Regions from separate parts of the Micromonospora sp. NPDC005305 genome, predicted to be linked through region 1. Evidence: riboswitches for the same ligand, from Rfam matches in the RefSeq annotation. Region 1 holds a riboswitch; each other region holds the start of a gene.
What was found. A riboswitch is a leader RNA that binds a small molecule or an ion and turns the genes downstream of it on or off. The one in region 1 is predicted to bind cyclic di-AMP.
Positions count from the first base shown of each region.

Region 2: it holds a riboswitch for cyclic di-AMP, as region 1 does, so the genes downstream of both, ABZS80_RS16710 (C39 family peptidase) here and ABZS80_RS20865 (hypothetical protein) in region 1, are expected to answer to the same signal.
Region 3: it holds a riboswitch for cyclic di-AMP, as region 1 does, so the genes downstream of both, ABZS80_RS10450 (transglycosylase family protein) here and ABZS80_RS20865 (hypothetical protein) in region 1, are expected to answer to the same signal.
Region 4: it holds a riboswitch for cyclic di-AMP, as region 1 does, so the genes downstream of both, ABZS80_RS18790 (hypothetical protein) here and ABZS80_RS20865 (hypothetical protein) in region 1, are expected to answer to the same signal.

Region 1 is NZ_JBEXGL010000012.1:64,290-71,520, forward strand. It holds gene ABZS80_RS20840 (BON domain-containing protein) at 101-778, opposite strand; gene ABZS80_RS20845 (hypothetical protein) at 981-1,385, opposite strand; gene ABZS80_RS20850 (STAS domain-containing protein) at 1,823-2,182, shown strand; gene ABZS80_RS20855 (SRPBCC family protein) at 2,310-2,762, shown strand; gene ABZS80_RS20860 (hypothetical protein) at 2,845-3,354, opposite strand; gene ABZS80_RS20865 (hypothetical protein) at 3,471-4,553, opposite strand; cyclic di-AMP (ydaO/yuaA leader) riboswitch at 4,558-4,689, opposite strand; gene ABZS80_RS20870 (cation diffusion facilitator family transporter) at 4,833-5,747, opposite strand; gene ABZS80_RS20875 (AAA family ATPase) at 5,838-7,231, opposite strand, start outside.
Region 2 is NZ_JBEXGL010000008.1:258,863-266,093, reverse strand. It holds gene ABZS80_RS16735 (solute carrier family 23 protein) at 1-51, opposite strand, end outside; gene ABZS80_RS16730 (alpha-ketoglutarate-dependent dioxygenase AlkB) at 146-784, opposite strand; gene ABZS80_RS16725 (acyltransferase) at 877-2,046, shown strand; gene ABZS80_RS16720 (hypothetical protein) at 2,187-2,591, shown strand; gene ABZS80_RS16715 (hypothetical protein) at 2,754-3,530, shown strand; cyclic di-AMP (ydaO/yuaA leader) riboswitch at 3,846-3,988, shown strand; gene ABZS80_RS16710 (C39 family peptidase) at 4,187-5,029, shown strand; gene ABZS80_RS16705 (alpha/beta fold hydrolase) at 5,134-5,886, shown strand; gene ABZS80_RS16700 (CDP-glycerol glycerophosphotransferase family protein) at 5,895-7,231, opposite strand, start outside.
Region 3 is NZ_JBEXGL010000005.1:41,328-48,558, reverse strand. It holds gene ABZS80_RS10465 (Xaa-Pro dipeptidyl-peptidase) at 1-888, opposite strand, end outside; gene ABZS80_RS10460 (M4 family metallopeptidase) at 1,424-3,484, shown strand; gene ABZS80_RS10455 (YbaB/EbfC family nucleoid-associated protein) at 3,580-4,041, opposite strand; gene ABZS80_RS10450 (transglycosylase family protein) at 4,177-4,869, opposite strand; cyclic di-AMP (ydaO/yuaA leader) riboswitch at 4,869-5,042, opposite strand; gene ABZS80_RS10445 (LLM class flavin-dependent oxidoreductase) at 5,380-6,948, shown strand; gene ABZS80_RS10440 (helix-turn-helix domain-containing protein) at 7,024-7,231, shown strand, end outside.
Region 4 is NZ_JBEXGL010000010.1:109,153-116,383, reverse strand. It holds gene ABZS80_RS18815 (heavy metal translocating P-type ATPase) at 1-2,123, opposite strand, end outside; gene ABZS80_RS18810 (hypothetical protein) at 2,138-3,118, opposite strand; gene ABZS80_RS18805 (heavy-metal-associated domain-containing protein) at 3,154-3,363, opposite strand; gene ABZS80_RS18800 (metal-sensitive transcriptional regulator) at 3,467-3,766, shown strand; gene ABZS80_RS18795 (YibE/F family protein) at 3,832-5,157, shown strand; cyclic di-AMP (ydaO/yuaA leader) riboswitch at 5,312-5,443, shown strand; gene ABZS80_RS18790 (hypothetical protein) at 5,447-6,466, shown strand; gene ABZS80_RS18785 (carbonic anhydrase) at 6,534-7,199, opposite strand.

The DNA.
Region 1 (7,231 bases):
GCCATCACCCGCCGATCCGGCGTGGCGTTCGGATCAGTCATGGTTCCCAGCCTCGCCCACGGCGGGGTGAGCCGGGATCACCCGGCCGGGGTGGTCCGCCTCAGCGGCCGATCGTCACCTCGTTCCGTACCTCCCGGATGCCGGGCGCGTTCCACACCACCCGTTCGATCTCCTCGCGCTCGCCGGCCGAGTGGACCAGCCCCTCCAGCAGCACGGTGTCGCCGTGCACCCGGACGCTGATCCCCTCCGCCTCGGTGGCGCCGTTGCGGGCCAGCGCGTCCACGATCCGCTCGGCCAGGTCGCGACCGTCGGCGCGGGCGCTCGGCCGCACGGTGATGCCGTTGCTCACCCCGCGTACGCCGGTGAGGCGGGCGACCGAGCGTTCGGCGGCCCGGCGCTGGTACTCCCACTCGACCTCGCCGTGCAGGGTGACCCAGCCGTCGGCGACGGTCACGTCGAGCGCCTCGATCGGCACGAACGCGTCCCACTCCAGGGCGCGGCTCGCCGCGGTGGCGATCTCCGGGTCGCTCTTCTCGGCCGAGGTGGCGATCCGGACGGCGATGTCGTTGGCGACCGCCCGCACCCGGGGCACCCGGTGGGCGGCCCGCTCGGCGGCCCACTTCCTGGCGTAGCTGTCCACGGAGCCGACCAGCGTCACCACCCCCTCGGTGACGGTCACCCCGATCTCGTTGGTGCGTACCCGGGGCTCCCAGGTCAGCTCGTCGAGAACGGCGGACTGGATCTCCTGGTCGGTGCGGGTGGTCGTCGCGGTGGCCATGGTGGCTTCCTCCCGGGGCTCGGTTCGCGGTTCGCCGGGCTCCGCCGGCACGGAGTCCCGCAACCCCGATCCTGCGCGCGTCCCGGGTGACCCGCCCTCACCCGATGCGGGTGGGCCGATCTGCACGGGGCCGCTCACCTGGCCGCGAACAGCGCGGTGGCCGCCCCCGACGCCGGGGGGCGGCCACCGTCGCGTGCCGGGCTCAGCCGTCCAGGCCGGCGGGGGAGTTGGGACGGTCGACGTCGACGAACTCGATCTCGTCGACGTCCCGCTCGCGGCTGCCGGCGGCCCGCGCGGCGGTGCCGGCGGCCCAGCCGATCGCCGCGCCGGCCAGCGCCGCGGCGATCAGCAGCGTCCAGGGCAGCGCCGGCCGGCGGCCGGCGAGCGCGTCGAAGGCGAGGCTGGCCCGGCGGCGGGCCTCCTCGGCGGCGGAGCCGACCAGGTCGGTGGCGTCGTCGGCGAGGCCGGAGGAGTTGCGGCGGGCCGACCGGGCGGCGTCCCGCACGCTGTCGCCGGCGGAGCCGGCGGCGGAGAGCAGGTGCTGCCACGCCTGGTCGGCGACCCGCTCGGGCTTGCTGCGGCGGTCCAGCAGGGTGGATCCGAACATCGTGTTACCTCCTCGGGGTGCCGAAGTCCGGCGGCCAGATCGGACTCCGGGTGTCATCCGGCGCGTGACGGTTCGCTCACCGGGGCCAGTGCCCGCACCGGAGCCGGCGCAAACCCACCGGCGCGGGCCGGGTCGCGCCCGATCGGCGCGGCACCGGACGAACCACGCGAACGCGCCGGGGGCGGGTGCCACCCGGGCGTGCGCCCGCCCGCTACCCTGGGTCGGCGGATCGGCCGGGCCCACCCGGCCGATCGACCGGTGGGGACCCCGCGCCGCGGGGAAAATAGGAGCCCGAAGGTCCGGATTGGGATGCCCAGGTGTGCCCAGTACGCGAATTGCTCATCCCGAGGGGTGGCGACCGAGGCCGTCGGAGGAATACTCTCGGTCGCGGCCCGCGTACTGATGAGGCGCCCGTACGGGCGAGTGGAGGTGCTCGCGTGAGCCTGTCGATCGTGAAGTCGGTGCTGCCGGGTGGTGTGGTCCAGATCGCCCCGCGAGGGGAGATCGACGTCGACACCGCGTACGAGGTGCGGGAAGCGATCGCCGAGGTGCTCGCCAAGGGCCGCCCCTCCCGGATCGAGCTCAACATGCGGCTCGTCACCTTCATCGACTCGGTCGGCATCAGCGCCATGGTCGCCGGCTTCCAGACCTGCGAGGTCAGCGGCGTGAAGCTGGTGGTCACCGAGCCGAGCCGATTCGTGCACCGGCAGCTCTGGGTGACCGGCCTGCTCGGCCTCTTCGGCGCGCCCGAGCCCTGGTTCGCCGACAGCACCCCCCAGGTGCTCCCCGGCGCCTGATCGCCCACCTCCCGCTGATCCACTCCAGCTCGCCGACCTGCCCCCGGGCCGGCGACTTTTGACCCGTTGCCAGCCCGGCTCCGGTACGGGACGATCGTGCGGACCCACGACGGCGAGGGGGTGCCGCTTGCTCAGCAGCGACAGCTTCAGCTACACCGTGCAGGCCCGGTGCACGAGGGCCCACGCGGTGGCCCTGCTCGGCGACCTGAGCCGGCAGGGCGAGCTGCATCCGCTGATCGTCCGGGTCCGCCAGCTGCCGGCCCGCCCGGGGGCGCTGGCCAGCTACGCGATCACCGACCGGCTGGCGCTCGGCCCGCTGCACTTCCCGGTCACCTACCAGGCGGACGTGCTGGTCGCCAACGAGGACGAGGTCGTGACCGTGGCCCGGCAGCAGCCGGCCACCACGGTGCGCAACCACACCCGGCTGCGCGACGAGCCCGACGGGGTGGTGCGGATCGACGTGGAGATCACCCTCTCCGCACCGGCGCCGCTGTTCGGCTACGCCTTCCGGCAGGCCCGGGCGGCCCACCTGGGCCTGGCCAGCCGGCTCGGCGCCACCCTGGAGGGGCAGCTGCCCTGACCCGGCCGCGCCGCCGGCGGGCGACCGGGCTCAGCCACGCCGCCGAGCTGGCTCGGCCATGCCGCCGCGGCGGCGGCCCGGCTCAGCCACGCCGCCCCGTGGCCACCGGTCGGCGGGCCGCCGGCCGGGCCGGCCGCAGGCGCCCCCACGGCTTGTAGGTGGACAGCACCGTCACGACGAGCAGCAGCGTGCTGGAGGCGGTCGGCGCGACCACCAGGTCGACCCGCAGGTGGTCGTCGGCCGCCCCGGCCAGCTCACCGAGGTGCCGGACCCGCGGGGTGAGCAGGAGCAGCACCAGCGTGAGCACCACGGTGGTGACGGCGAACTTCACCAGCACCCAGCGCCAGCGCAGCAGCCCCCACGGGGTGAGCAGCGCGCTGGCGAGCCCGACCAGCCAGACGAGCACGCTCAGCGGGGCGAACAGCCAGGTGACCAGCAGCGCGGCGGCCGGGTAGACCACCTCGGGGTCGGCCCCGCGCAGCCCGGCCACGCCGAGGGCCAGCAGCACCAGGTCGGCGCCGAGCCACCCCAGCGAGGTGACCAGGTGCAGGGTGAGCAGGGCCTTGCGTCCGGCGGGGGAGAGTCGAGTCATGCCACCGATGCTCGGCCGTCGCGGGCGTCGCGTCGTGGGCCGCGCGGCGACACCCGGCGTACGTCGTGGGGCGTAGGCCGGGTGCCGCCGGGGCGCGGATCAGTACACCGAGCGGATCAGTACACCGACAGGTGCACGTGGTTGGTGTGGTCGCTGGACGGGTCGCCGTTGCCCCCGCTGTACGACTTCCAGCCGCTGCTGGGCAGCCAGATCCTCTTGAACCAGATCACGTAGAGCACGGCGAGCGCGTCGGCGTTGCGGATGAAGTAGGCGGCCAGGTTGTTGCCGTACGTCTTGTCGCCGCCGGTGGCCACGCCGCCGAAGCCGCCCTTCTGCGCGGCGAAGTCGCAGGCCCGCCCCTTCGGGTGCTCGCCCGAGCCGCTGGGCCGGTGGCAGGAGACGTAGCGGGTGAAGCCGGCCGCCTTGGCCTGCTGGAGCGCGTGCAGGGTACGCGGGGTGATGCAGCCGTCGGCGGGGGTCGGGTCGTTGACGCTGCACGACTCCGACGGCCAGGAGCCGTCGGCGTTGCGCTTTGCCGGCTTGGCGTTGGCCGAGGAGGTGCCCTGCACGCTGCCGCCGCCGGTGCTGCCGGACGCGCGGTTGTTCGCCACCTCCAGGGCGCGTTCGGCCTGCTGCTTGCGCTTGGCCATCACGGCGACCTGCTTGCGCTGCTCTTGGATCTCACCGGTGAGCGCGGCCTGGGTGCGGGTCGCCTCGTCCCGGGTGTCGATGAGGTCGCGGAGGGCGCGGTCCTCGTGCGCGGCCACCTGCTCCAGCGCCGCCGCGCGGTCCATGAAGCCCTCGGGGCTGGTGCTGCCGAGCAGCGCCGCGGCCGTGCCCAGCCGCCCGGACCGGTACGCGACCCCGGCGATCTCGCCGACCTTGGCGTCCCGGACGGTCAACTCGTCGTTGACCGTCTTGAGCTGGGCGGTGAGCTGCTGTTGCCGGGTCACCGAGCGGTTCAGTGCGGTGCGTGCGTCCAGCCAGCCCTTGCTGGCCGCGTCGAGCTGGGCGCGCAGTGCCGGGGTGCCGCCCTCGTCGTCGCCGGGTGCGGCGGCGGCGAGCAGGCCGGCGGGGGAAGTCGCCGGAGCCGCGGAGGCCGGGGAGACCGGCGCGGTCACGACGCCGAGGGTGAGCGTCGCGACGAGCAGGGCCGCCAACCGGGCGGCCGTCCGTCGTACAGGTGCCACTGGGGGCATTCACGTGTCCTTCCGTCAACCGCCGACCGGGTTAGCTGACGGGTTCGGGACGGAAGATCCCTACCGCTGACGCGGATGCACCCCACGAACGTGGTTCCCCGGCTCGCCCGTGCGGGCGATTAGGCGCTGGCCACCGCGGGCGCCGGCGGGCGCCGCCCGGCGGGGGCCGCGATCGAGCCTACCGGCGCTGTGCCGGGCCGGCTCCGCTGGTGGGGGCCGGTGTCCCGGACAAAACCGGCACAGGTGCACAATAGCCACTTGGATTTAAGATTGTCCTAATTACCACTCGACCGCGCCGCACGCCCCGGGGGACGCTCCGGGTTCGATCTGCAACGTGGCGTGATCGATCGAGAAGTCCTCGTGCAGCGCGGCCCGGGCGGCCGTCAGCACCTCGCCGACCTCGGCGCCGGGCGTCATGGTGAGGTGCGCCGAGGCCACCTCCATGCCCGAGGTGAGCGTCCAGACGTGCAGGTCGTGCACCTCGGCGACGCCGGGCACCGCGGCCAGCCGGTCATGCACCGCGGTCACCTGGAGGTGCTCCGGGGCGGCCTGCACGAGGATCCGGACCGCGGCCCGACCGAGCCGCCAGGTGCGCGGCAGGATGAACAGCCCGATCGCCACGGCGACCAGCGGGTCGGCCCACCACCAGTCGGTGACCGCGATGACCAGGGCCGCGCCGATCACGCCGAGGGAGCCGAGCAGGTCGCCCAGCACCTCCAGGTAGGCCCCGCGCAGGTTGATGCTCTCCTCGGCGCCGGCGCGCAGCAGCGCGAAGGCGGCGATGTTGGCGAGCAGGCCGAGCACCGCCACGGCGAGCATCGGCCCGGCCAGCACCTCCGGCGGCTCGCCGAACCGGCGTACCGCCTCGACCAGGACGTAGACGGCCACGGCGCCGAGCAGCACCGCGTTGGCCAGCGCGGCCAGCACCTCCAGCCGGTAGAGGCCGAAGGTGCGCTGCGGGTCGGTGTCGGCGTGCCGGGTGGCGGTGATCGCGGCGAGCGCCATGCCGATGCCGAGGACGTCGGTGAACATGTGCCCGGCGTCGGAGAGCAGGGCCAGCGAGCCGGTGGCGAAGGCGGCCACCGCCTCGACCACCATCAGGGCGGTGAGCAGCGCGAACGCGCCCCAGAGCCGACCACGGTGACGCTGCGCCGCGTTGGCCACCGCGCCGCTGTGGTCATGACCTGCGCCCACGCCCACACCCTCTCGTCCACCGCCCCGGCCGGGCTCAATCTATGCTCACATCGCTATATGTGCAAGTGACAGCCGGGTGCGGCGCCGCCGTCACCCGACCGGGTCGAGTGTGGTGAGCCGCTGGGTGGCCCGGGAGAGCGCCACGTAGAGCGTGCGGACGCCCGACCCCGGATCGGCCCGGATCTCGCTCGGCGCGACCAGCACCACCCCGTCGTACTCCATGCCCTTGGCCTGGAGGCTGGTCACCACCTGGAGCCGGCCGCCCAGGTCGCCCAGCCAGCCGGCCACCTCGTCCCGGCGCGGCACCGGCGTGATCACGCCCACCGTGCCCTCGACCTCCGCCAGCAGCGCGCGCGCCGCGGCCGCGGTGGCGGCGGGCAGGTCGGCGGCCGGCACCGTCCGCTCGACGGGCGCCACCCCGGTCGAACGGACCGCGGTGGGCAGGGCGAGGTCCGGGTGTACGCGGCGGATCTCCGCGGCCGCCACGGCGAAGATCTCCGCCGAGTTGCGGTAGTTGGTGGTCAGCTCGTACCGGTGCCGGCGGCGCCGGCCCAGCGCCTGGTCGCGGGCCCGGGCCAGCTCCTGCGGGTCGCCGGTCCAGGCGGTCTGCGCCGGGTCGCCCACCACGGTCCAGGAGGCCAGCCGGCCGCGCCGGCCGACCATCCGCCACTGCATCGGCGAGACGTCCTGCGACTCGTCGACCACCACGTGGGCGTAGTCGCGGTAGTCCTCCGGGCGCTCCCGGGCCGCGGCCCGGGCGGCCCGCTGCCGGTCGGCGGCCGTGCTCAGCTCGCGGACGCCGCCGGCCAGCAGGAACGGGTCCCGCTTCGGCCTCGCCCGCTGCACCGGTCGGCCGAGCAGCGCGTCCAGCTCGTCCAGCAGCGCCACGTCGGCGATCGTCGGCCCCTCGCCGTCCAGGCTCCGGTACGCCCCGGTCAGCAGCCGGATCTCGGCGCCGGACAGGATGCCGCCGGCGTACCGGCGCAGCCGCTCCGGGCGGGCCAGCCAGCCCAGCACGTGGCGCGGGTGCAGCCGCGGCCACCAGGCCTTGAGGAACTCCCGGAACTCCGGCCGCTCGATGATCTCGTCCTCGAACGCGGGCTGCTCCGGCAGCCGGCCGATGGGCAGCTTGCGGGCCTGCGCCCAGAGCGCGGCGAGGACCGCGTCGAAGGCCGACCGGCGCACCTCGTTGCGGCGCGCGCCGCGGGACAGCGTCCGGTCCCGGACGGCGTCCAGCTCGGCCCGCTCCAGCCGGAGCAGCTCACCCCGGTAGAGCAGGCGCAGCTCGCCGGGGGAGTCGGGCACCGCGTCCCGGACCGCCCGCTCCAGCACCCGCCGCATCCGCAGCGACCCCTTCACGGCGGCCACCTCGGGCGGGTCGGTCCGGGTCGCCGACACGCCGGGGAAGAGGGAACCCAGCGAGTGCAGGGTGGCCGTCTCCTCGCCGAGCGAGGGGAGCACCGAGGCGATGTACTGGACGAACA
Region 2 (7,231 bases), on a different contig from region 1:
GTCGCCGTGCAGGGTCCAGGGGGACCAGCGGGAGGTGGGGGACGGGGTCATGGCAGCCCTTCGCGTCGTCAGGTGACGGGGGCGTGATCGACCCTGAGAGTTGTTTCTAGCACGGCGCCGGCCCGTGCTCGGGCCCGGCTCGGCGTCAGGCCACCCCGGCGGGGCGGAACTGGACGCTGACCCGGGGGCCGACCGGCCGGGCGGTCTTCGGGACGGCGTGCTCCCAGGTGCGCTGGCAGGACCCGCCCATCACCACCAGGTCGCCGTGGCCGAGCGGGAAACGCAGGCTGGTCCCCCTGCCGCCCCGGGGGCGCAGCAGCAGCGGCCGGGGCGAGCCGAACGAGACGATGGCCACCAGGGTGTCGGTGTGCGCGGAGCGGCCCAGGGTGTCGCCGTGCCAGGCCACGCTGTCCCGGCCGTCCCGGTAGAGGCACATCCCGGCCGTCACGAAGGGCTCGCCCAGCTCGGCCGCGTAGTGCCGGGTGAGCGTGTCGCGCGCAGTGGTGAGCACCGGGTGGGGCAGTTGCCGGCCGGCGGCGTACCAGCAGAGCAGGCGGGGGACGTCGACCTCGGCGTCGTACATGGTGCGGCGTTCGGCCCGCCACGGCACCTCGTGCAGCAGCGTGTCGAGCACCGCGTCGGAGCCGGCCACCCAGCCGGGCAGGTGGTCGACCCAGGCGCCCCGGCTCAGCTCGTGCCGGCGCACCCGGCCGGCGAGCGGGCCCAGGGTGGGACCCTGCGCGGCGAAGTCGAGCATCGAGGGCTGGTACGCGACGTCGGACACGCCGCCGATCCTACCTCGCACTCGAACAGGCGTACGAGGGTTGGTGGCAGCGGTCGGGGTCGCGACCTCGGGCGCCGGGTAGGGTGCCCGGCGTGACGAGTGCCCCGGCCGCCACCCGCGCCACCCGCCTGCCGTCGTTGACCGGGCTGCGGTGGGTCGCCGCCCTGCTGGTCTTCGCCTTCCACGTCGGCACCATGGGGATCATCGCCCAGCCCGACCTGAAGGTCCTGGTGGGCAAGGCGTTCAGCCTCGGTCTCTCCGGGGTGGAGTTCTTCTTCATCCTCAGTGGATTCGTGCTGGTCTGGTCGTACCGGGACGGCGAGCTCCGGCGGACCTTCCTGCGCCGCCGGCTCGCCAAGATCTACCCGAACCACCTGGTGACCTTCGCGGTGGCGCTGGCCGTCGCGTTCTGGTTCGCCGACCCGGTCGCCCCGTGGGCCGCGGTCGGCAACCTCTTCCTGCTGCAGGCCTGGATCCCCCTCGACGGCTACTTCTACAGCGTCAACAACGTGAGCTGGTCGCTCTCCTGTGAGCTGGCCTTCTATCTCTGCCTGCCGCTGGTGCTGCCGTGGCTGCGCCGGGCCCGCACCGGCGCGCTGTGGGCGGTCGTGGTCGCCGTGCCGCTGCTCATCCTGGCCCTCTGGCCCGCGCAGCTCCTGGTGCCCGAGGAGAACCGCTGGTGGTTCACCCAGATCTTCCCGGTCACCCGCTCCTTCGAGTTCTGGCTGGGTGTGGCGGCCGCCGAGCTGCTGCGCCGGGGCCGCTGGCGCGGGCCGAACCTGACCGTGGCCAGCCTGCTCTTCGTCGCCACCTGGGTGGTCGCCGCGCTGTGGATCCGCGCCGAGTACTGGGCGGCCCTGCTCGCGGCCGCCTACCTGCTGGTCATCACCGCGGCGGCGGACGCCGACGTGCGGGGCCGGCCCACGCCGTGGCGGTCCCGCACGATGGTGTGGCTCGGCGAGGTCTCCTTCGCCTTCTACCTGGTCCACGTGCTGGTCATGAGGACCGTGCTGCGACTCACCGGCGACTGGGGCACCGGCCTGGGCGGCTGGTGGGGCCCGCTCGTGGTGCTCGCCTTCCTGCTGCTCAACCTCCTGCTCGCGGCGGCCCTGCACCGCTGGGTGGAGATGCCCATGATGCGCCGCCTCGGCCCGCCACGCCGGGCCCGTCGCGCGCCGGCGCCGCGGATCCCCGCCCCGCGCGCGGCCCCCGACACCCCGACACGGCCCGTCGAGTACGCCGGGCGGCGCGACCCGGGCTGAGCCGGGCGCGCTCCCCTCGGCGCGGCCCGCCCCGGTCCGTCCGCCTCCTGTCCACCCTGGCCGGTGCCTCATCTCCGGTGCGGCGGCGCGACACGCCCGCCGGCGGTGCGATGTGGCGTCATCGGCGGTAGTTTGTACCCGTGCTGCCGATCGCGCTCACCTGTCCCGTGTGGTGGGTGGCGCGCTGGACCGCCCGGACGCTGGCCACCCTGGCCGTGCTCGTCGCCTGCTCGTTCGGCGCGGCGACGCTGCCGCTCGGCGGGGCCGCGACCGCGCCGGTGGCGCCCACCGTGGTGGCCTCCGTCGAGGGCCCGCCCCCACAGGCCGGGGCCGCGGCCGGGCAGCACCTGAGGGCCGCGGTCGACCGGACCATCGCCGGCGCGGCGACGGAGCAGGACCGCACCAGCGGAACCACCGCTACCACTGCCGGACCGGAGTTCACGGGCGGCGTTGCCGCCATCGCCGGTGCCGGGCAGGGCTTCGCGCTCGTCCTGACCGGGCTGGTTCCGGCCACCGTCGGGTCCCGGGCCCCGCCCGTCCGCTGACCCCGCCCGCGGGCCGTCGGCCCGTGCCCGCCGCACGCACCGAACCTCACCCCCGCACCCGCCCCGCAGGCGGCCGGCGGCACCCGCTGCCGCTGCGCCCGCCGCCTTCCGCGGACCGTGCGGACACCTCTCCACCACGTTCTCTCCCGTGAGGCGCCGACCATGCCGCAGACCGTTCTCTACCACTTCCTGACCGAGGTCCCCGAGGCCGCCGCGATCTGGTCGGCCCTGCTCCTGCTCGCCCTGGGCCTGCTCGCCGTGCTGGTCGCCCGCCCGGAGCGGGAGGGCGCCTCCGATCCGGTCCCCGACCCGGCCGCCCAGGAGGCCGCCCGCCGGGCCGACCTGCGCCGCTACGCCGACGAGGTGGCGGTGGCCGCCGCCGGTGCCGGGCAGACCGCCCGGCGGCGCCGGGAGCAGTGGCTCACCGCCCAGGACGAGGCCGAACGGGCCTGGCGGGCGTACGACGAGGCGGAGGGCGCCGCCCGCCGCTTCGCCACGGCCGCCGCCCTGCCCGCGCCGCAGACCCCGCGGACACCGGCCGAGTACGCGGCCCGGGAGCGCTGGCTGCACCACGCCGCGATGACGGCGCACTGGCGCGGTGACCTGAGCGCCCGGCAGCTCGCCGACGTGCTGGCCCACCGCAACGGGTGGGACCCGCGCCGGCACCCGGCCGAGCAGGAGATCGTCCTGGCCCGGGCGGTACGCGAGAGCCGCCGGGCGGTGTGGGCGGCGGCCGCCGAGCGGGAGCGGCGAGCCTGGCGGGACGCCGAGCTGGCCGCCGAGGCGGCGCGAACCCTGTCCGCGGAGGCGTACGCCGCCACCGGGGCCCTCCGGCCCACTCCCGCCGACCGGGCCACCGCGGCGCGGACCCCGGTCCCGGCGCCCTCCGCCGTGCCGTCAGCGGCAGCTCGCGCCACGGCGGCACCCCGCCCGGCCTGACCCCCCAGACCAAACCGGGTCGGCCGAATCGTTATCCGAATTTGGTGAGTCCGGTCACCGGCCTTCCGGAAACGGTCATCGGGGGCACGGGGGGCGATCGATCGCCGCAATTCCGGCTCGGTCGCCACCGGATGTCCGCTTTCCGCCGCGCGGCGCCGCCGTAACTGCTCGTCCCATTGAGCGAAGTGAGTGACCAACTGTTCCGATATCCGTAGTCCTGCACGAGGTTTGCGCAGGTGGGAGCACTTGGCAGGCTGCATACCCACCGGTAGTGTCGGCGCGTCCGGAGCGGTTTCCGATCGCAAGTGGCGACGCCGCGCCGACCCGCCTAATCGTGTTCTCACGAACCGGGGACCCACAGCAACACCGGGGTGAATCCGCGGGCCCACGGCCCGTGGTAGGGCGTACTTCCCGCCCGAATCCGTCAGCTAACCCGGGCGGCGGCCACGGAAGGAGTGCCATTCCTCGTGCTCACCACCCCCCGCTCGTCCCCCCGCCTCCACGGCATCGTGGTGCCGGCGCTCGCCTGACGGCGAGCGGACCCGGCTACCGCCCCAACCGCCCGGCCCCCCGGGCGCTCCCCTTCCGCGGCGACCCGCCCCGCCAGCGCGCGTGAGTTCCTCCGCGCGTCGGGCCGGTGTGCCGCGCACGCTCCCGTGGAGGAACCCGTGAAGCATCACCTGAAGCGTCAGCTGCGGCGTCTCGTGACCGAGCGCCCGTACCAGATCATCGCCGGCTCGGCCGCGGCGCTCGTGCTGGCCGGCGGCGCCGGCACCGCCCTCACCGCGACCGACGAGGACCCGGTCCACCAGGAGAACACCGCCGCGGTCGCCGAGCTGGGCTCGCGGCTCGGTGAGGTCGCCAGCCGGGGCGAGGCCCGGGCCGCCCTCCCGGCGCCGTCCGTCTCGCCGAGCGCGTCGCCGTCGGCCGCGAAGGCCGCGGCCAAGGCCACCACCGACCCGGACACCACCCGGAAGGCGAAGCCGAAGCCGCCGTCGACCAAGGTCCTCGACTACGACTACGAGGCGCAGAACCAGTACTGGAACTGCGGCCCGGCCGCGGTCCGGAACGCGCTCAGCGCGAGCGGCGTCGAGACCACCCAGGAAGCGATGGCCGGCCCGCTCGGCACCACCGAGAGCGGCACCAACTCGGCCGAGGACACCACCCGGGGCCTGAACCAGATGGTCAAGGGCAACCCGTACCGGACCCACATGTTCGGCGGCTCGGCGAGCCCGGCCGAGATGGACCAGCTCCAGGCGGACGTGGTCAAGGCGATCACCGACGGCCGGGGCGTGGTGGTCAACGTGGCCGGCGACGCCACCGACACCGACGGTGGCTGGCACTCCTTCCCGGGCGGCCACTACATCGCGGTGGTCGGCTACAAGAACGGCGGCCGGACCGTCCGGATCGCCGACTCGGCGAACCCGGCGCTGCCCGCGTACTGGGTCAGCACCATCGACCTGGCGAACTGGGCGGCCACGCGCGGCTACTCCGCCTGATCGCACCTCTTCCCGTCGGGCACCGGCTCCACCGAGCCGGTGCCCGACGTCGTCGTGCCGGCTGCTCTCGCGCGTCGTGTCCGTCCGGTGGCACACTGCGCCCTATGGGCGACGCGACGGGTACCCGCCATCTGCTGTTGCTGCACGGCATGGGCGCCACCGGTGAGGTGTGGCTGCCCTGGGCGCCGCTGCTGGAGCGCCACTGGGCGGGGCGCTGGCTCGCCCCGGACCTGGCCGGGCACGGCTGGTCGCCCCCGCTGCCGGAATACTCCTTCGACGCCCTGGCCCGGCGGGTGGTCGAGGGACTGGGCCCGGTGGCCGAGCGGCTGGGCCCCCGCGACCGGCTCGTGCTGCTCGGCCACTCGCTCGGCGGGGTGGTGGCGCTGGCGCTGGCCGCGCGGTCCCGCCGCCTGCCCGTCGACGCGGTGGTCGGGCTCGGCATCAAGGCCGTCTGGTCCCCGACCGATTTGGAGAAGGCCCGCGAGCTGGCCGCCCGCCCGGTGACCTGGTTCGCCACCCGGGACGAGGCGGCCCGCCGCTACCTGCGGGTCTCCGGGCTGGCCGGGCTGTTCGCCCCCGACCACCCCGTGGTGGAGGCGGGGCTGCGCCGCGAGGACGGCCGGTGGCGGCTGGCCATGGACCCGGCCGCCTTCGCGGTGGGGGAACCTCGGCTGCCGGCGCTGCTCGCCGCCGTCGACGTCCCCGTGCTGCTGGCCCGTGGCGAGCAGGACCCGATGGTGACCGACGCGCAGCTCAAGGAACTGGGCGTCCCGGTCGCCACCCTGCCCGGCCTGGGCCACAACGCGCACGTCGAGGACCCGGCGGCGGTGCTCGCCCTGCTCGACGCGTACCTCTGACCGGCGGGTCAGGCGGCGGGGGAGGGGAGCGGCGAGCCCCGCCGCGGGGCGGGTGCGCTCCCGGCCGGCGCGAGCTGCCGGCGGGCGGCGTCGAGGAACACCTCGGCGTACGACTCGGGCGGGAAGTCGCCCAGGTAGCGGGCCCGGGTGGCCCAGCGCGCCGCGGCCTTCGGGTCGGTGTCCAGCAACCCGGTCAGCACGTCGTCCACGTTGGACATGTCCCGGCGCAGCACGTAGCCGGAGCCGGCCAGCGGGAACCGCTCGACGAAGTGCTCCCCGTCGACGCCCATGTCGGTGACCGCGTAGGGCTTGCCCGAGTAGAGCCAGTCCGAGATCACGCCGGAGACGTCCGACACCAGCGCGTCGGCCCGGTTGACGCACTCGGTCAGGGTCAGCTCGCGGCCGGCCGCCGCGCCCCACAGGTGGGCTCGCCCGGTCCTGGCCCGGTCGGCGGCGAGCAGCTCGGTGAGGCGGCCCAGCTGCCGCGCCGAGGCCGGGTTCTGGGTGGTGTACGGGTGGGCCCGCAGGATCACCGTCGCGCCCCGGTCGAGCAGCCGGCGGATCAGCGTCTCGGCCACCGGCAGCGAGCAGTAGTCGGCGTCGGCGTGGTGCCCGGTCCAGGTGGGGGTGTAGAGCACGGTCGGGTGGCTGAGGCCGGTGACCGGCTCCCGGCGTACCTCGATGGCCTCCACCTGGGGGCGGCCGACCACGACGAACTTCTCGGCGGGGATCTCCACGCCGGCCCGGGCGTACCGTTCGACGGCCGCGGGCCCGGCCACGAAGATCTTGTCGAAGATCGCCGAGACCGGGTTGGCGCTGGGCGCCTTGTCGCTGTCGCCGTGGTGCAGCTGCACGTGGGTGAGCTGCGAGAAGCGGATGCAGTGGCTGTTCTTCGCGCCGTGGTTGACGTAGAAGGCCGCGCGCAGGCTCGGCACCAGCGCCTCGTCCATGGTCTTGAGCGTGGGGCAGAAGACCACCGGCGCGCTGGTGGCCGCGGCCACGGCCGGCAGGAACTCGGGCTCGCGCAGCAGCACCAGGAACGGCCGGCCGATCCGCTCCAGGTAGGGCAGCCACATGGTGACCTGGTACTCGGAGCCGGGCGGGGCGGAGAAGTAGAGCAGGAACTCGGGCTGGTGCCGGCGCAGCGCCCGACCCACCGGGCCGCCGCCGGCCGGCGGCCGGAACCGGCGCCGGGCCAGGTCGAGGCCGACCGCGCCGCAGCCCGCCCCGACCAGCAGCGCGGCCACCAGGGCCACCCAGGCGGGCAGGGCCAGGCCGGCGGCGAGCGCCACGAGGGCGAGCAGCACCAGCAGCGCGTCGCCGAGCCGGGCGGCGATCAGCGGCG
Region 3 (7,231 bases), on a different contig from region 1:
GTGCGGCACGTAGTCCCGCTCCGCCCAGAAGTCGTTGTAGTCACCGGTGACGTCGTCGCCGCCCTCGCCGAGGGCGGTCCGCACCGGCGCGCAGTGGGCCCGGCGGTCCGGGTTGGTGACCGTGTTCGCGAGGCTGCCCGAGTAGTTGTTCCCCCGGGTGACGAGGCCGTTGCTCCGGGAGTAGTCGTACCAGCTGGAGATGGCCGAGATGGGCACGATCGTGGTCAACCCGCGTACGCCGCTGGCCGCCGCGGCGTTGGCCAGGGTCCCGTCGTACGACTTGCCGATCATGCCGGTCCGGCCGTTGTGCCAGTCCGCCACGACCGTCCGGCCGGCCGCGTCGACGCCCGGCCGGCGCCCGTTGAGCCAGTCGATGGCGGTCGGCGCGCTGATGTTGTCGGCCCGGCCGCCGGTGACCGGGCAGCCGGTCGAGTTGTTCGTGCCGATCATGTCGAGCAGGACCACCGCGTAGCCGCGCGGCACGAAGTAGTTGTCGTAGAAGAGCGGCCAGGTGTCGTTCAGCCCGTCGCCGTCGACGTCGGCCTTGCACTCGCCCTCGTTGCCCCGGCAGACCGTCGAGTAGTACGGGCTGGCGTCCATCACCACCGGCACCCTGAGCCCGTTCTCGCTGGCCCGGGGCCGGATGATGTCCATGGCCACGACGTCGCGGGCACCGTCGGCGTCGGTGTCCACGTCCGAGGTGACGAAGATCCGTTCCCGGACCGCGTCGGCGTAGCCGAACACCGGTTGGGTGACGCCGTCCTCGACCACGAGCCGGGCGCGCTCCTCCGCGGCCGGTCGGGCCGACGCGCCGGTCGCCGGCAGGCCGGCGACCGCGATCGCCAGGGCCACCACCGAGGCCCGCCAGGCATGTCTTCCGCTTCGCATCCGCGTGCTCCTCCTCCCCCCGCCGGCCGCCGGCGTACACAGGGGACACGCCGGCGCGGCGGTCGCCCCGAACCTACGGATCGATGGACGTCCACGTCTTCGGACACCTGTGGAAGATGGTCGTCGTCCCCTCCTACGCCTGTCGCAGCGGCGGAGCGGGTCGCCGCCGGCACCGAGGATCAATGCGCGTCCTGCGCACACAGCGGCAATCGCCGCAGATCGGGCAGCGCTCGGATCGTCGCCGTGAACATTCGGCCTGATCAGGGCCTATTGAAGATCATGGCTTCCTGAATTCGCGCCGACGACGCGACAACCGTGCGACATCGGTTGCCCGGGTCACCCATTGATCCCGGCCCGGGGCCGTGTGATTGTGCCCCCAGCGAGTCGCCGACCCCCGGCGGCTCACGACGGTCGATCTGTCGAACCGGGGCCACGCCGGCAGCCTCGGAGAACGGCCGTCACCCGCCTCGCCACAACGCGCCGCCCGTCCCCACCGGGCTCCGTGCGGCGCGCCTAGGAACAGGAGCGAACCCCCTTGAAGCTCTCACCTCGCCTCGTCGCGCTCTCCGGCGCGGCGGCGGCCGGTCTGATCGCCGCCGGCACCGCCGCGGCCGTGCAGGCCGCGCCGCCCGGCCCCGCCGCACCCGACGCCGCCCAGGCCCGCGCCGTCGCCGCCGACTCGGCCCGCGCGCTGGTCGCCGGCCGGCCCGCCTACCTGCACGCCAGCTCGGACGACGCGTTCGTGCAGAAGGCGGTCATCTCCTCCGAGGGCACCCAGTACGTGCCCTACGAGCGCACCTACAAGGGCCTGCCCGTGGTCGGCGGTGACTTCGTGCTGGCCACCGACGCGGCCGGCAACCTGAAGTACGCCTCCGTCGCCCAGCAGCAGGCCATCGGCGGCCTCGCCACCACGCCGAAGCTGACCTCGACCGCCGCGGCGAAGACGGCGCGTGCCCAGCTCAAGACGGTCAGCACCGTCGAGGCCACCAACCTGGTCGTCTACACCCTCGGCGCCAAGCCGGCGCTGGCCTGGGAGACCACCGTGCGGGGCACCGGCGCCGAGGGCCCGAGCCGGCTCACCGTCGACGTCGACGCCCGCACCGGCGCGGTGCTGCGCACCCAGGAGCACGTCGTGCACGGCACGGGCACCGGTGCGTGGAACGGGCCCAGCCCGCTGACGTTGAACACCACGCACTCCGGCACCACGTACTCCATGAAGGACCCGACCGTCACCAACCTGAGCTGCCAGGACGCCGCGAACAACACGACGTTCAGCGGCTCCGACGACGCCTGGGGCAACGGCACCGCCACCAACAAGGAGACCGGCTGCGTCGACGCGCTGTTCGCCGCGCAGACCGAGCACAAGATGCTCGCGCAGTGGCTGGGCCGCAACGGCGCCGACGGCAACGGCGGCTACTGGCCGATCCGGGTGGGCCTGAACGACCAGAACGCCTACTACGACGGCAGCCAGGTCCAGATCGGCAAGAACACCGCGGGTCAGTGGATCGGCTCGCTCGACGTGGTGGCCCACGAGATCGGCCACGGCATCGACGACCACACCCCGGGCGGCATCTCCGGCGGCGGCACCCAGGAGTTCGTCGCCGACACCTTCGGCGCGGCCACCGAGTGGTTCGCCAACGAGCCGTCCAGCTACGACGCTCCCGACTTCCTGGTCGGCGAGAAGGTCAACCTGGTGGGCAGCGGCCCGATCCGCAACATGTACAACCCGTCGGCGCTGGGCGACCCGAACTGCTACTCCAGCAGCATCCCGGGCACCGAGGTGCACGCCGCGGCGGGCCCCGGCAACCACTGGTTCTACCTGCTGGCCAACGGCAGCAGCCCGACCAACGGCCAGCCGGCCAGCTCCACCTGCAACGGCAGCAGCGTCACGGGCCTGGGCATCCAGAAGGCCATGAAGATCATGTACAACGCGATGCTGCTGAAGACCTCGTCCTCGTCGTACCTGAAGTACCGGGTCTGGACGCTGCAGGCCGCGAAGAACCTCTACCCGACCAGCTGCACCGAGTTCAACGCGGTCAAGGCCGCCTGGACCGCGATCAGCGTGCCGGCACAGACCGGTGAGGCGACCTGCACCGGCACGCCGACGCCGACCCCGACCACCACGACCACCCCGCCGTCGGGCAGCTGCACCGGCCAGAAGCTGGCCAACCCCGGCTTCGAGTCGGGCAACGTGAGCTGGAGCGCCAGCTCCGGCGTCATCACGAACGACACCGCCCAGGCCGCGCACGGCGGCTCGTACAAGGCCTGGCTCGACGGCTACGGCTCGACGCACACCGACACGGTCACCCAGTCGGTGTCCATCCCGGCCGGCTGCCGGGCGACGCTGAGCTTCTGGCTGCACATCGACAGCGCGGAGTCCACCACGACCACCGCCTACGACAAGCTGACCGTGAAGGCGGGCAGCACCACGCTGGCCACCTACTCCAACCTCAACAAGGCCACCGGCTACGTGCAGCGGTCCTTCGACGTCTCGTCGCTGGCCGGCACCACCGCCACCATCTCGTTCACCGGCGTGGAGGACAGCTCCCTGCAGACCTCCTTCGTCGTCGACGACACCTCGCTCACCCTGAGCTGAGAGCACACCGGAGCGGCCGGTCGTCGTCCTCCCGACGGCCGGCCGCTTCGCCGTCTGCGCCGCGGGTCGCGGCCGGTGCGGATTCCCGCCCGCGGTCAGGCCGGGCGGGCCGCGCGTGAACCGGCGGCGCCGTCGCGCCGGATCCGGGCCGCGACGCCCTCCATGGCCCGGCTGAACCGTTCCATGTCCCGCGCGGACTGCTCGGGCAGGCCGCCGAGCCGCGCGGCGAGGGCGTCCACGTCCGCCCGGGCCGAGGCGCTGACCCGCGCGTCCAGCTCGGTGAGCGCGGCGTTCACGGCCACCACGAGGTGCCCGCACAGGGTCTCCAGGGGCTCCCCGGCCAGCTCCGGGTCGACGGTGAGGGACTCCAGCCGGCCACCCTGGACGGCGACGGCGCGGACCCGGCCGCCGGCCGCACCGCCCTCGGCGCGGAGCAGCTGGGCCGGCGCGCCGTCGGCGTGCTCGACGGCCCGGGACCGCATCGCGGACAGCGCCTGTTGCGTCCTGGTCAGCAGCTCGTCGAGGCTCGCGGCCGCGGAGAACGAGTCGTTGGTCATATCCGCGCTTTCTTCACGTCTTTCCGAGCACCGTGACGATAGCAACCGGCCCCGACGTGGAACGCCCGGCCGGGAGTACCGGCCGGGCGTTCGTGGTGCCGTGGACCGGCCCGTCGTGGGCGGGTCCGGTGGGGCTCAGCGCAGGCGCAGCCTCTGGCCCGGGAAGATCAGGCCCGGGTTGTCGCCGACCACACCCCGGTTGCGCTCGTAGAGGGCGTGCCACCCGCCGGCGACGCCCTTGGCGGCGGCGATCCCGGAGAGGGTGTCCCCGGGCCGGACCACGTAGCTGCCGGCGCCGCCGGCGCTCGGCCCGGTGCGCCTCTCGGTGCGGACGGCGGGCCGGTCGTTCCGCGACCACCGCTCCGAGGTGGCCTTCTTCGTGGCCTTCTTCGTGGCCTTCTTCGCGGGCTTCTTCGTGGCCTTCCTCGAGCCCGAGTCGGTGGCCGAGTACCTCTTGGTCGAGCCACCCTTCTTGCCGCAGACCGGCCAGGCGCCGATGCCCTGTCCGTCGAGGACCTTCTCGGCGACGGCGATCTGCTCGCCGCGGCTGGCCAGATCGGCCCGGCTGGCGTACTTCTGACCGCCGTAGCCTTTCCAGGTGCTCCGGGAGAACTGGAGTCCCCCGTAGTAGCCGTTGCCGGTGTTGATGTGCCAGTTGCCGCCGGACTCGCACTGGGCGACGGCGTCCCAGTTGACGCCTGCGGCGCTGGCCGGGGCGGCCGGGCCGAAGAGGGCGGCGGCGCCGGTGGCGGCGCCGACGACGAGCGCTCCGACGGCGGTGCGGCGCCGCGCGACCCGTCGATGACGGGCGACGTGTTCAGTTGCCATGTGGGTGTCCTCCACGCCGACGAGGTGAGCTGTCGGGTTCGGGCCGAGGAGCCCGGCCGCCGGAGGCGGCTTCACCCCGAGGTGTCCGTGCACCGAGGAACATGTGGGTCCCCCGCTCCCGCCCGAGGTCCAGGTACCACCGTGCCGGCGGCGGGATTAGGCGTTACCGGCCCGTGGTGTCCGCGATCGCGAACGGAGTCGACGTTAGGAATGGTTTGTGACGAACGCCCACTTCTGTGAAGTTCTTCACCCGGCTGAGGGACGACCTCGTCTTCCGGCCCACGCCGCCGCCGAATCTGCCGCAGCGACCGCCATGGGCGCATTTTCCCAGGTCACAGCGGTGTTCGCGGGGCACCGGCCGAAGAGGACGACCGACCGGAGCCGGGTCCACCGTGGCGAGTGGCCACGGCGCGCGTCGCGGGCCCCCGGGCGGCGGGTTCCCGGCCCGCCGGGCAACGCGGGAGGCTACCGTGGGCAGGTTCGCGCAAGATCGGCACGAGGCGGCGAGGCATGAGCGACCACGGACACGAGCTGGCCTTCGGCGGCTTCCTCACCCCGAGCGCCGGGCACCCCGAGCAGGTGGTGGCGCGAGCCAAGCTCTGCGAGCAGGTCGGCCTGGACCTGGTGACCTTCCAGGACCACCCCTACCAGCCCGGCTTCCTGGACACCTGGACGCTGATGTCCTTCGTGGCCGCGGCCACCAGTCGCATCACCCTCGCGGGCAACGTGCTCAACCTGCCGCTGCGCCAACCGGTGGTGCTGGCCCGCAGCGTGGCCAGCCTGGACCTGCTCACCGGCGGCCGGGTCGAGCTGGGGCTAGGCGCCGGCGCCTTCTGGGAGGCCATCGAGGCGGTCGGCGGCCGCCGGCTCTCCCCGGGCGCGGCCGTGGACGCCCTCGACGAGGCCATCCGGGTGATCCGCGAGGTCTGGGACACCGACCGGCGCGGCATGGTCCGGGTCGACGGCGAGCACTACCGGGTGGTCGGGGCGAAACGCGGGCCGGCCCCGGCCCACCCGGTACGGGTCTGGGTCGGCGCGTACAAGCCGCGGATGCTGCGGCTGGTCGGCCGCCTGGCGGACGGCTGGCTGCCGTCCCTCGCGTACCTGCCCAAGGGGCCGGCCGACCTGCCGGCGCTGAACGCGCTGATCGACGAGGCCGCCACGGAGGCCGGGCGGGAGCCGGGCGCGGTGCGCCGGCTGCTCAACGTCACCGGCACCTTCGCCCGGTCCTCCGGCGGCTTCCTGGACGGCCCGCCGGAGCAGTGGGTGGAGGAGCTGGCCGGGCTCGCCCTGGACCACGGCGTCGCCACGTTCATCCTCGGCAGCGACGAGCCGCGCGCCGTCCAGCTCTTCGCCCAGGAGGTGGCGCCCGCGGTCCGCGAGCTGGTCGCCGCCGAACGCACCACACCGGGCAGCCGCGCCCACGCCGTCGAGGAGCAGCAGGCCGCCGTCGCGGCCGGCGGGTCGACCGCGCTCGCGGTCACCCCCACCCCCGACCCGGGGGTACGCCTGAGCGCACGCCGGCCGTGGGACGAGTCCACCCGGCCGGCCGCGCCGCCCGCACCGGCCGGGCACGTCTACTCGCCGCACGGGCAGGCCGCCGGGCAGCACCTGGTGGACGTGCACGACCACCTGCGTCAGGAGCTTGCCCAGGTGCGTGACCTGCTGGAACAGGTCAAGCGCGGCGCGGTCGCCCCGGGCGCCGCCCGGGCCGTGCTCAACGAGATGACCATGCGGCAGAACAACTGGACGCTGGGCGCCTACTGCGCGGCGTACTGCACCGTGGTGACCCAGCACCACGGCCTGGAGGACAACTCGATCTTTCCGCACCTGCGCCGGGCCGACGCGGGGCTGGCGGCGGTGCTGGACCGCCTCGAGGAGGAGCACGAGGTCATCCACGGGGTGGTGGAGAGCGTGGACCGGGCGCTCGTGGACCTGATCCGCGAGCCGGGCGACTTCACCGAGCTCCAGGCGGCCGTGGACCTGCTCACCGACACCCTGCTGTCGCACCTGTCGTACGAGGAGCGGGAGATCGTCGAGCCCCTCGCCCGGCACGGCTTCTACGCCGGCCAGCTCTGAGGGCGGCTTATTCCCGGGTCCGGCGTGAGATAGCTGGCTTTGGTTTCCCTAAGTCAGCCGGGTAGCGTCGGCCCCATGACGGACTTCCTCGCGCGGCGCGACTCCTGGTCCACCGCCAACTGCTCGATCGCCGGCGCGCTCGACGTGGTCGGCAACCGCACCACGCTGCTCCTGCTGCGCGAGGCGTCGTTCGGCACCCGGCGCTTCGACGAGTTCGCCCGCCGGGTCGGTGTCAGCGAGCCGGTGGCCGCCGCCCGGCTGAAGCAGCTCGTCGCCGACGGGC
Region 4 (7,231 bases), on a different contig from region 1:
ACGTTGTAGGCGAAGGCCCAGAACAGGTTGCCCTTGATGATCGCGAGGGTCCGCCGGGAGAGCCGGATGGCGTCGACGGCGGCCGTCAGGTCGCCCCGCACCAGTGTCAGGTCGGACGCCTCGATGGCCACGTCGGTGCCGGTGCCCATGGCCAGCCCCAGGTCGGCCTGGGCCAGCGCGGCGGCGTCGTTGATCCCGTCGCCGACCATGGCGACGGTCCGCCCCTCACCCTGGAGGCGCTCGACCACGGCCACCTTGTCGGCCGGCAGCACCTCGGCGATCACCTCGTCGATGCCGACCTCGGCGGCCACCGCCTTGGCCACGGTGGCGTTGTCGCCGGTGAGCAGCACCGGGGTGAGCCCCAGTTCGCGGAGCCGGGCGACGGCCGCCGCGCTGGTCGGCTTCACGGCGTCGGCCACCGCGAGGACGCCGCGGGCCCGGCCGTCCCAGCCGGCCAGGACCGCCGTCCGGCCGGCGGCCTCCGCGCCGGCGACCGCCCGCACGACCTCCTCGGGTACGTCGAGACCGCGCTCGCGCAGCAGCCGGAGCCGCCCGACCACCACCTCCCGGCCGTCGACCGTGCCGGTCACGCCGAGGCCCTCGGCGTTGGCGAAGCCGGTCACCGCGGGCAGCGGGCCCGCCTCGGCAGCCCCGTCGGCGACGGCGCGGGCGATCGGGTGCTCGGAGGCCCCCTCCAGCGCGCCGGCGAGCCGGAGCAGGTCGGCCGCGTCCTCGCCCCCGGCGGGCAGCACGTCGACAAGCGTCATCTTCCCGGTGGTGACGGTGCCGGTCTTGTCCAGCACGACGGTGTCGACCTGGCGGGTGGACTCCAGCACCTCCGGCCCCTTGATCAGGATGCCGAGCTGGGCGCCCCGCCCGGTGCCGACCAGCAACGCGGTCGGTGTGGCGAGCCCCAGCGCGCAGGGGCAGGCGATGATCAGCACCGCCACGGCGGCGGTGAAGGCGGCGGTCGTGCCGCCCCCGGTGCCGAGCCACCAGCCCAGCGTGCCGGCGGCCAGGGCGATCACGATCGGCACGAAGACACCGGAGATCCGGTCGGCGAGCCGCTGCACGGCCGCCTTGCCGGTCTGCGCCTGCTCCACGAGCCTCGCCATCTGCGCGAGCTGGGTGTCGCCGCCGACCCGGGTGGCCCGGACGACCAGCCGGCCGCCGGCGTTGACGGTGGCGCCCACCACGGCGTCGCCCGGCGCGACCTCGACCGGCACGGACTCGCCGGTGAGCATGCTGGCGTCGACCGCCGACGTCCCCTCGGCGACCACGCCGTCCGTGGCGACCTTCTCACCCGGGCGGACCACGAACCGGTCGCCGACCGCGAGCTGGTCCACCGGGATCCGGGTCTCCTGCCCGCCGCGCAGCACCGCGACGTCCTTGGCGCCCAGCTCCAGCAGGGCGCGCAGGGCGGCGCCCGCGGTGCGCTTGGACCGGGCCTCGAAGTAGCGGCCGGCGAGGATGAACACGGTCACCCCGGCCGCCGCCTCCAGGTAGATGTTGCCGGCCCCGTCGGTGCGGGTGATGTCGAAGCGGAACGGGTGGGTCATCCCGGGCATGCCGGCGTCGCCGAGGAAGAGCGCCCAGAGCGACCAGCCGAACGCGGCGAGGGTGCCGAGCGAGACCAGCGTGTCCATGGTCGCCGCGCCGTGCCGCAGGTTGATCCACGCGGCCCGGTGGAACGGCAGGCCGCCGTAGACCACGACGGGGGCGGCCAGGGTCAGCGACAGCCACTGCCAGTAGTCGAACTGCCAGGCCGGCACCATGGCCAGCACGATCACCGGCACGGTCAGCACGACCGACACCCACAACCGGGTACGCAGCCCGCGCAGCTCGTCCACCGGCCCGGCGGTCGCCTCGGCGGCCTGCGCGGGCGGTGGCGGGACGACGGCCGTGTAGCCGGTCTTCTCCACGGTGGCGATCAGGTCGGCCGGGGTGACCTCGTCGGCGTACCGGACGGTGGCCTTCTCGGTGGCGTAGTTGACCGTGGCCTCGACGCCGTCCATCCGGTTGAGCTTCTTCTCGATCCGGGCGGCGCAGGAGGCGCAGGTCATGCCGCCGATCGCCAGCTCGATCAGGTTCGGCGCGACCGGCAGGGACCGGGCGGATGTCATCTCGTCACCTCCGGTCAGCTGTGCCCGTGCCCCGGGGCGCCGTGGTCGGCGTCCGGGGTCGGTGCGGTCGTGGGGGCCGGCGCGGCGGGCGCCGGCGTGGCCTGGTCCCCGGCCAGCACGGTGAACTCCGCGGTGTGCACCGCGTCGCCGTGCCGGAAGTCCAGGTAGAGACGGTACGCGCCGGAGGAGGGCACCTCGGCGGCGAAGGTGACCGCCGGCCCGGCCGGGGTCCGCCCGTCGCCGGGCGCGCCCTCCGGGTGCACGTGCAGGTACGCCAGGTCGCCCTGGCGCAGTGCCACCAGGTGCCCGTAGGCCCCGAGGTAGGGCTGGAGGTCGGTGACGGGCCGGCCGTCCCGGCTGACGGTCAGGGTGAGCCGGCTGGTCCGGCCGGGCTGCGGGGCCCCGGTGAGGGTGACGGTGTAGCCGTCGACCGTGGTGCTGGTCACCGGCGCCGGCAGCGGCCGGTGCTCCAGCGCGCCCGGGACGGTGACGTCGACCCCGAGGGTGAGCGGCTCGCCGCCGGTCGGGGTGAAGTCGGCGAACGCCCGCCAGACGCCGGGCCCGGCGAGCGGCGAGGCGACCCGCCAGGTGCCGTCGGCGGCCAGTTCCGGGTGGACGTGCCGGAAGCCGGAGAGGTCGCGGCGGGCGACGATCAGGTGCATGCGCTTGTCGTGCGCCACGTCGTAGCGGGTGACCGGCCGGCCGTCCGGGCCGGTGATCCGGAAGGCGAACTCGCCCGCGGGGGCGGTCACCGGCTGAAGCGTGTAGCCGCGGTCGGAGACGAGCAGCCCGCCGGGCAGGTGGGCGGTGGCGGTGGCCGCGTGGCCCCCGTCACCGTGGTCGGTTCCGCCGGGGTCGTGGCCGGCGTCGGTGGCGTCGTGGCGGGTCTCGGCGGCGGGGGTGACGGGGCCGGCCAGGTGGCCGACCCCGTACGCCGTGCCGAACACCGCCGCGAGCCCGAGGGCGAAGCCGCTCAGCTTCGTCGCCGTGTTCATCGGGGCACCTCGGTTCCTTCGGGTCGGCGGACCCGTCACGCCCCGGCGAGGTCGTAACCGGCCTCGTCGACGGCGGCGCGGACGGTGTCCGTGTCCAACGGGCTCTGACTGGTGACGGTGACCCGGCCGGAGGCCAGGTCGACCTGGACGTCGGTGACGCCCGGCAGCGCGCTCACCTCGGTGCTGACCGAGTTGACGCAGTGCCCGCAGGTCATGCCCTGCACCTGGTACGTGGTGGTGACCATCGCGCTTCTTCCCTTCCGCCGCTGTCGTTACCGTTACCCGGTGTGGGTATCGGCCACGGGAGGACCGTACCATACCCCCGAGGGGTACGCTATCCTCGACGTCATGACCGCACCGACGACCCCGACCCGGGGCTACACCGCCAGCAAGGACCAGCTCCTCGCGCGGCTCCGCCGTATCGAGGGCCAGGTCCGCGGCATCGAGAAGATGGTCGAGGACGACCGCTACTGCATCGACGTGCTGACCCAGATCTCCGCCATCCAGGCCGCGCTGGACAAGGTCGGCCTCGGCCTGCTCGACGGGCACGCCCGGCACTGCATGCACGACGGCGCCGCCGAGGGCCGCGCCGACGAGATGGCCACCGAGATGATGGCCGCCGTGGGCCGCCTCATGAAGCGGGGCTGACCGGGCCGGGTGAACCCGCCGGCCGCGTGCCACGTGTCCCGTTGCGAACCGTTGGGAGAAACGCCATGGGCGCCGACCACACCCGTCCCGCTCCGCCCGCCCCGCCGCGGGTCCGGCGGATCCTGGTCGCGACGGTGGTGCCGCTCTTCCTGATCACCGTCGTCGCGGCGCTGGTGCTCTGGCCCCGGCAGGACCGGGAACCGACGGACGCGCCCGCGCTGCCCCGCTACCACGGCACGGTGACCCGGGTGGTGACCGAGCCCTGCCCGCCGACCCCGGAGGCACCGGAGGGTGGCCCCGGCGGGTCCGCCGGCCCGTGCGGGACGGTGACCGTCGCCGCCGAGCAGGGCCCGAACGCCGGCCGGCAGGTCGAGACGCCGGTGCCCGCCGGCCCCGGGGCGCCCCGGGTCGAGGTCGGCGACAAGGTGATCCTGGTCGAGCTGACCGACCCGGCCGATCCGGCCGTGAAGACCTACGACATCGCCGAGCACCGGCGCGGCACCCCGCTGGCGTGGTTGGCGGTGCTGTTCGCCGTGGCGATCGTGGCGTTCGGCCGCTGGCGCGGGCTGGCCGCGCTCGGCGGGCTGGTCGCGAGCTTCGCCATCCTGCTCGGGTTCGTGCTGCCCGGGATCGGCGCGGGCCAGCCGCCGCTGCTGGTGGCGATCGTCGGCGCCGCGCTGATCATGTTCGTGGTGCTCTACCTGACCCACGGGATCACCGCGCAGACCTCGGTGGCCGTGCTCGGCACGCTCGGCAGCCTGGTGCTGACCGGCGTGCTCGGCACCCTGGCCACCGCCGCCACCCACCTGACCGGCTTCGGCAGCGAGGACGCGACCACCCTGTCGATGTTCCAGCGCGACGTGGACCTGCACGGCCTGCTGCTGGCCGGCATCGTCATCGGCTCGCTCGGCGTGCTGGACGACGTCACCGTCACCCAGGCCGCCACGGTCACCGAGCTGGCCCACGCCAACCCGGCGCTCTCCCGACGCCAGCTCTACCGGGCCGCCACCCGGGTGGGCCGGGCGCACATCGCCTCCACGGTCAACACCATCGTGCTGGCGTACGCGGGCGCCTCGCTGCCGCTGCTGCTCCTGCTCGTCGCCGACTCCCGGCCGGTGAGCCAGATCCTCACCAGCGAGTTCCTGGCCCAGGAGATCGTCCGCAGCGCGGTGGCCACGCTCGGCCTGATCGCCGCCGTACCGCTGACCACCGGACTGGCCGCGGTGGTCACCACCGCCGGGCGGCGCGGGACCACCGCGGGCCCGGCCGACCCGCCCGCGCCACGGCCGCCGGTCGCGCGGGACGAGGCGCTGGAGGCCCTCGGTGGGGCGCCGGACCGGCGCTCCGGTGGGTGGTCCGGCGGTGACAGGAGCACGGAGGCCGCATGGTGACACTCCGCAGCGTGATGACAGATGTCAAACGCGATCCTGGTCACGCTGGGCGAGGACGAATTCTCGCTATTGGTCGGCTTCCGGACGTAGAACCCGGGGAGGACTCTCGGGTAACCTCGCTGCCGGTCACCGCCGAAGGCGCGCACCGGCGCCAGCGGTGCCGCCGCCCAATCGCCCGCGGGCGAGCCGGGGAACCAGGTACATGGGGTGAATCCGCGCGAGCGGTAGGGGCCACTTCCGTCCCGAACCCGTCAGCTAACCCGGTCGGCGGCCGACGGAAGGGAACACTGTGACGGCACCCCTGCGCCGCTGGCTGACCCCCGTGGTGGCTGCGCTGGCCGCGCTCACCGTGCTGGTGGGGCCGACCCCGGCGACGGCCGCTCCGAGCACCCCCACCCCCTCGGGGCACTCCGACGAAGACGACGACCCCCTCATCACCGAGGCCATCGACACCGCCAACCGGGCCTACCTCCAGGCCAAGTCGAAGCTGGACACGTCGCGCAAGCGCCAACTCCAGCTCGCCCTCGAGGTGAAGGCGGCACAGAGCGAGCTCGACGCGCTGAGCCCGCAGGTGGCCCAGATCGCGGCCCAGTCCTACCGGACCGGCCGGATGGGCGCCATGGCCATGCTGATGGAGAGCAACACGCCCGACTCGTTCGTCCGGCGGGCGGCCGCCCTCGACGAGCTGAACCTGCTGAACGCGCAGAAGCTCGGCGCCATCAACGCCGCGAAGACCCGCGCCGAGCAGGCCAAGATCGCGCTCGACGTCGAGGTGCGCGAGCAGGAGAAGCAGAAGAACGCGATGGCCCGCGAGAAGGCCGAGACGGAGAAGGCGCTGAAGCTGGTCGGTGGGATCGGCTTCACCGGTGGCCTGGTCTCGGCCACCTCGCCGGTCGCCCGCGTCGGCCCGGGCCGGACCTCCGACGGCGACTGGAAGCCGGAGTCGTGCAGCGAGAACGACCCCACCACCTCGGGCTGCGTCACCCCGCGCACGCTGCACGCGTACAAGGAGGTCAAGCGGGCCGGCTTCAACCGCTTCGTGGGCTGCCACCGGAACGGCGGGCCGTTCGAGCACCCGAAGGGCCGGGCCTGCGACTGGTCGTTGCAGAAGAGCGGCTTCTCCTCCTGGCGCACCAAGGACCAGCGGATGTACGGCAACAACGTCGCCGCCTTCCTCATCCGCAACGCGGACCGGCTGGGCATCTACTACGTGATCTGGAACCGGCAGATCTGGTTCCCGGCCACCGGCTGGAAGTCCTACAGCGGGCCCTCGGACCACACCGACCACGTGCACATGTCGCTGCTCTGACGACGTACACCGAAAGGGGCCGGCCCGCGACACGCGGGCCGGCCCCTTCGACGTTTTCCGACGGCCGTCAGTTGGCGAGCGCCGGGTCCGCGGGCGCGGCCGGTGCGGGCACCTGGGCGGCCGGCGTGCCGGCCGGGGCCTGGGCCACCCTGCGCACCTCGCCCGCGCTGAGCCGGTACGACAGGCCGACCACCGCGCACCGCCCGGCGACCACCTCGTCGGCGAGGACGGCGGACCGGGCCAGCAGCGCCTCCACGGTCTGCGCGATGTGGATGTCGACGATCCCGTCGAGGTCCTCGACGCCCTCCCGGCCGGCCCGGAGCAGGCTGGGCGCGACGGCGTCCACCACGGCGCCCAGGTGCCCGGACGGCGACGTGCCGGTGCGGACCGCCTCGCGGGCGGCCTGGACGGCGCCGCACGAGTCGTGGCCGAGCACCACCACGAGCGGGGTGCCCAGCACGGTCACCGCGTACTCGACGCTGCCGAGCACCTCGGGGCCGGCGGTGTGGCCGGCGGTGCGGACCACGAAGAGATCACCGAGACCCCGGTCGAAGATGATCTCGGCGGCGAGCCGGGAGTCGGAGCAGCCGACGATCACGGCGAACGGGTGCTGGCCGTCGGCGACGGCCGCCCGGTGTCCGGCGTCCTGATTGGGATGGCGCGGGTCGCCGGTGACGAACCGGTGGTTACCGGCATAGAGCTCGGCGAGCGCCTGCTCGGGAGTGGTCGGCACTGGTCCTCACCTCGTCCTCGCGCGAAAACGCC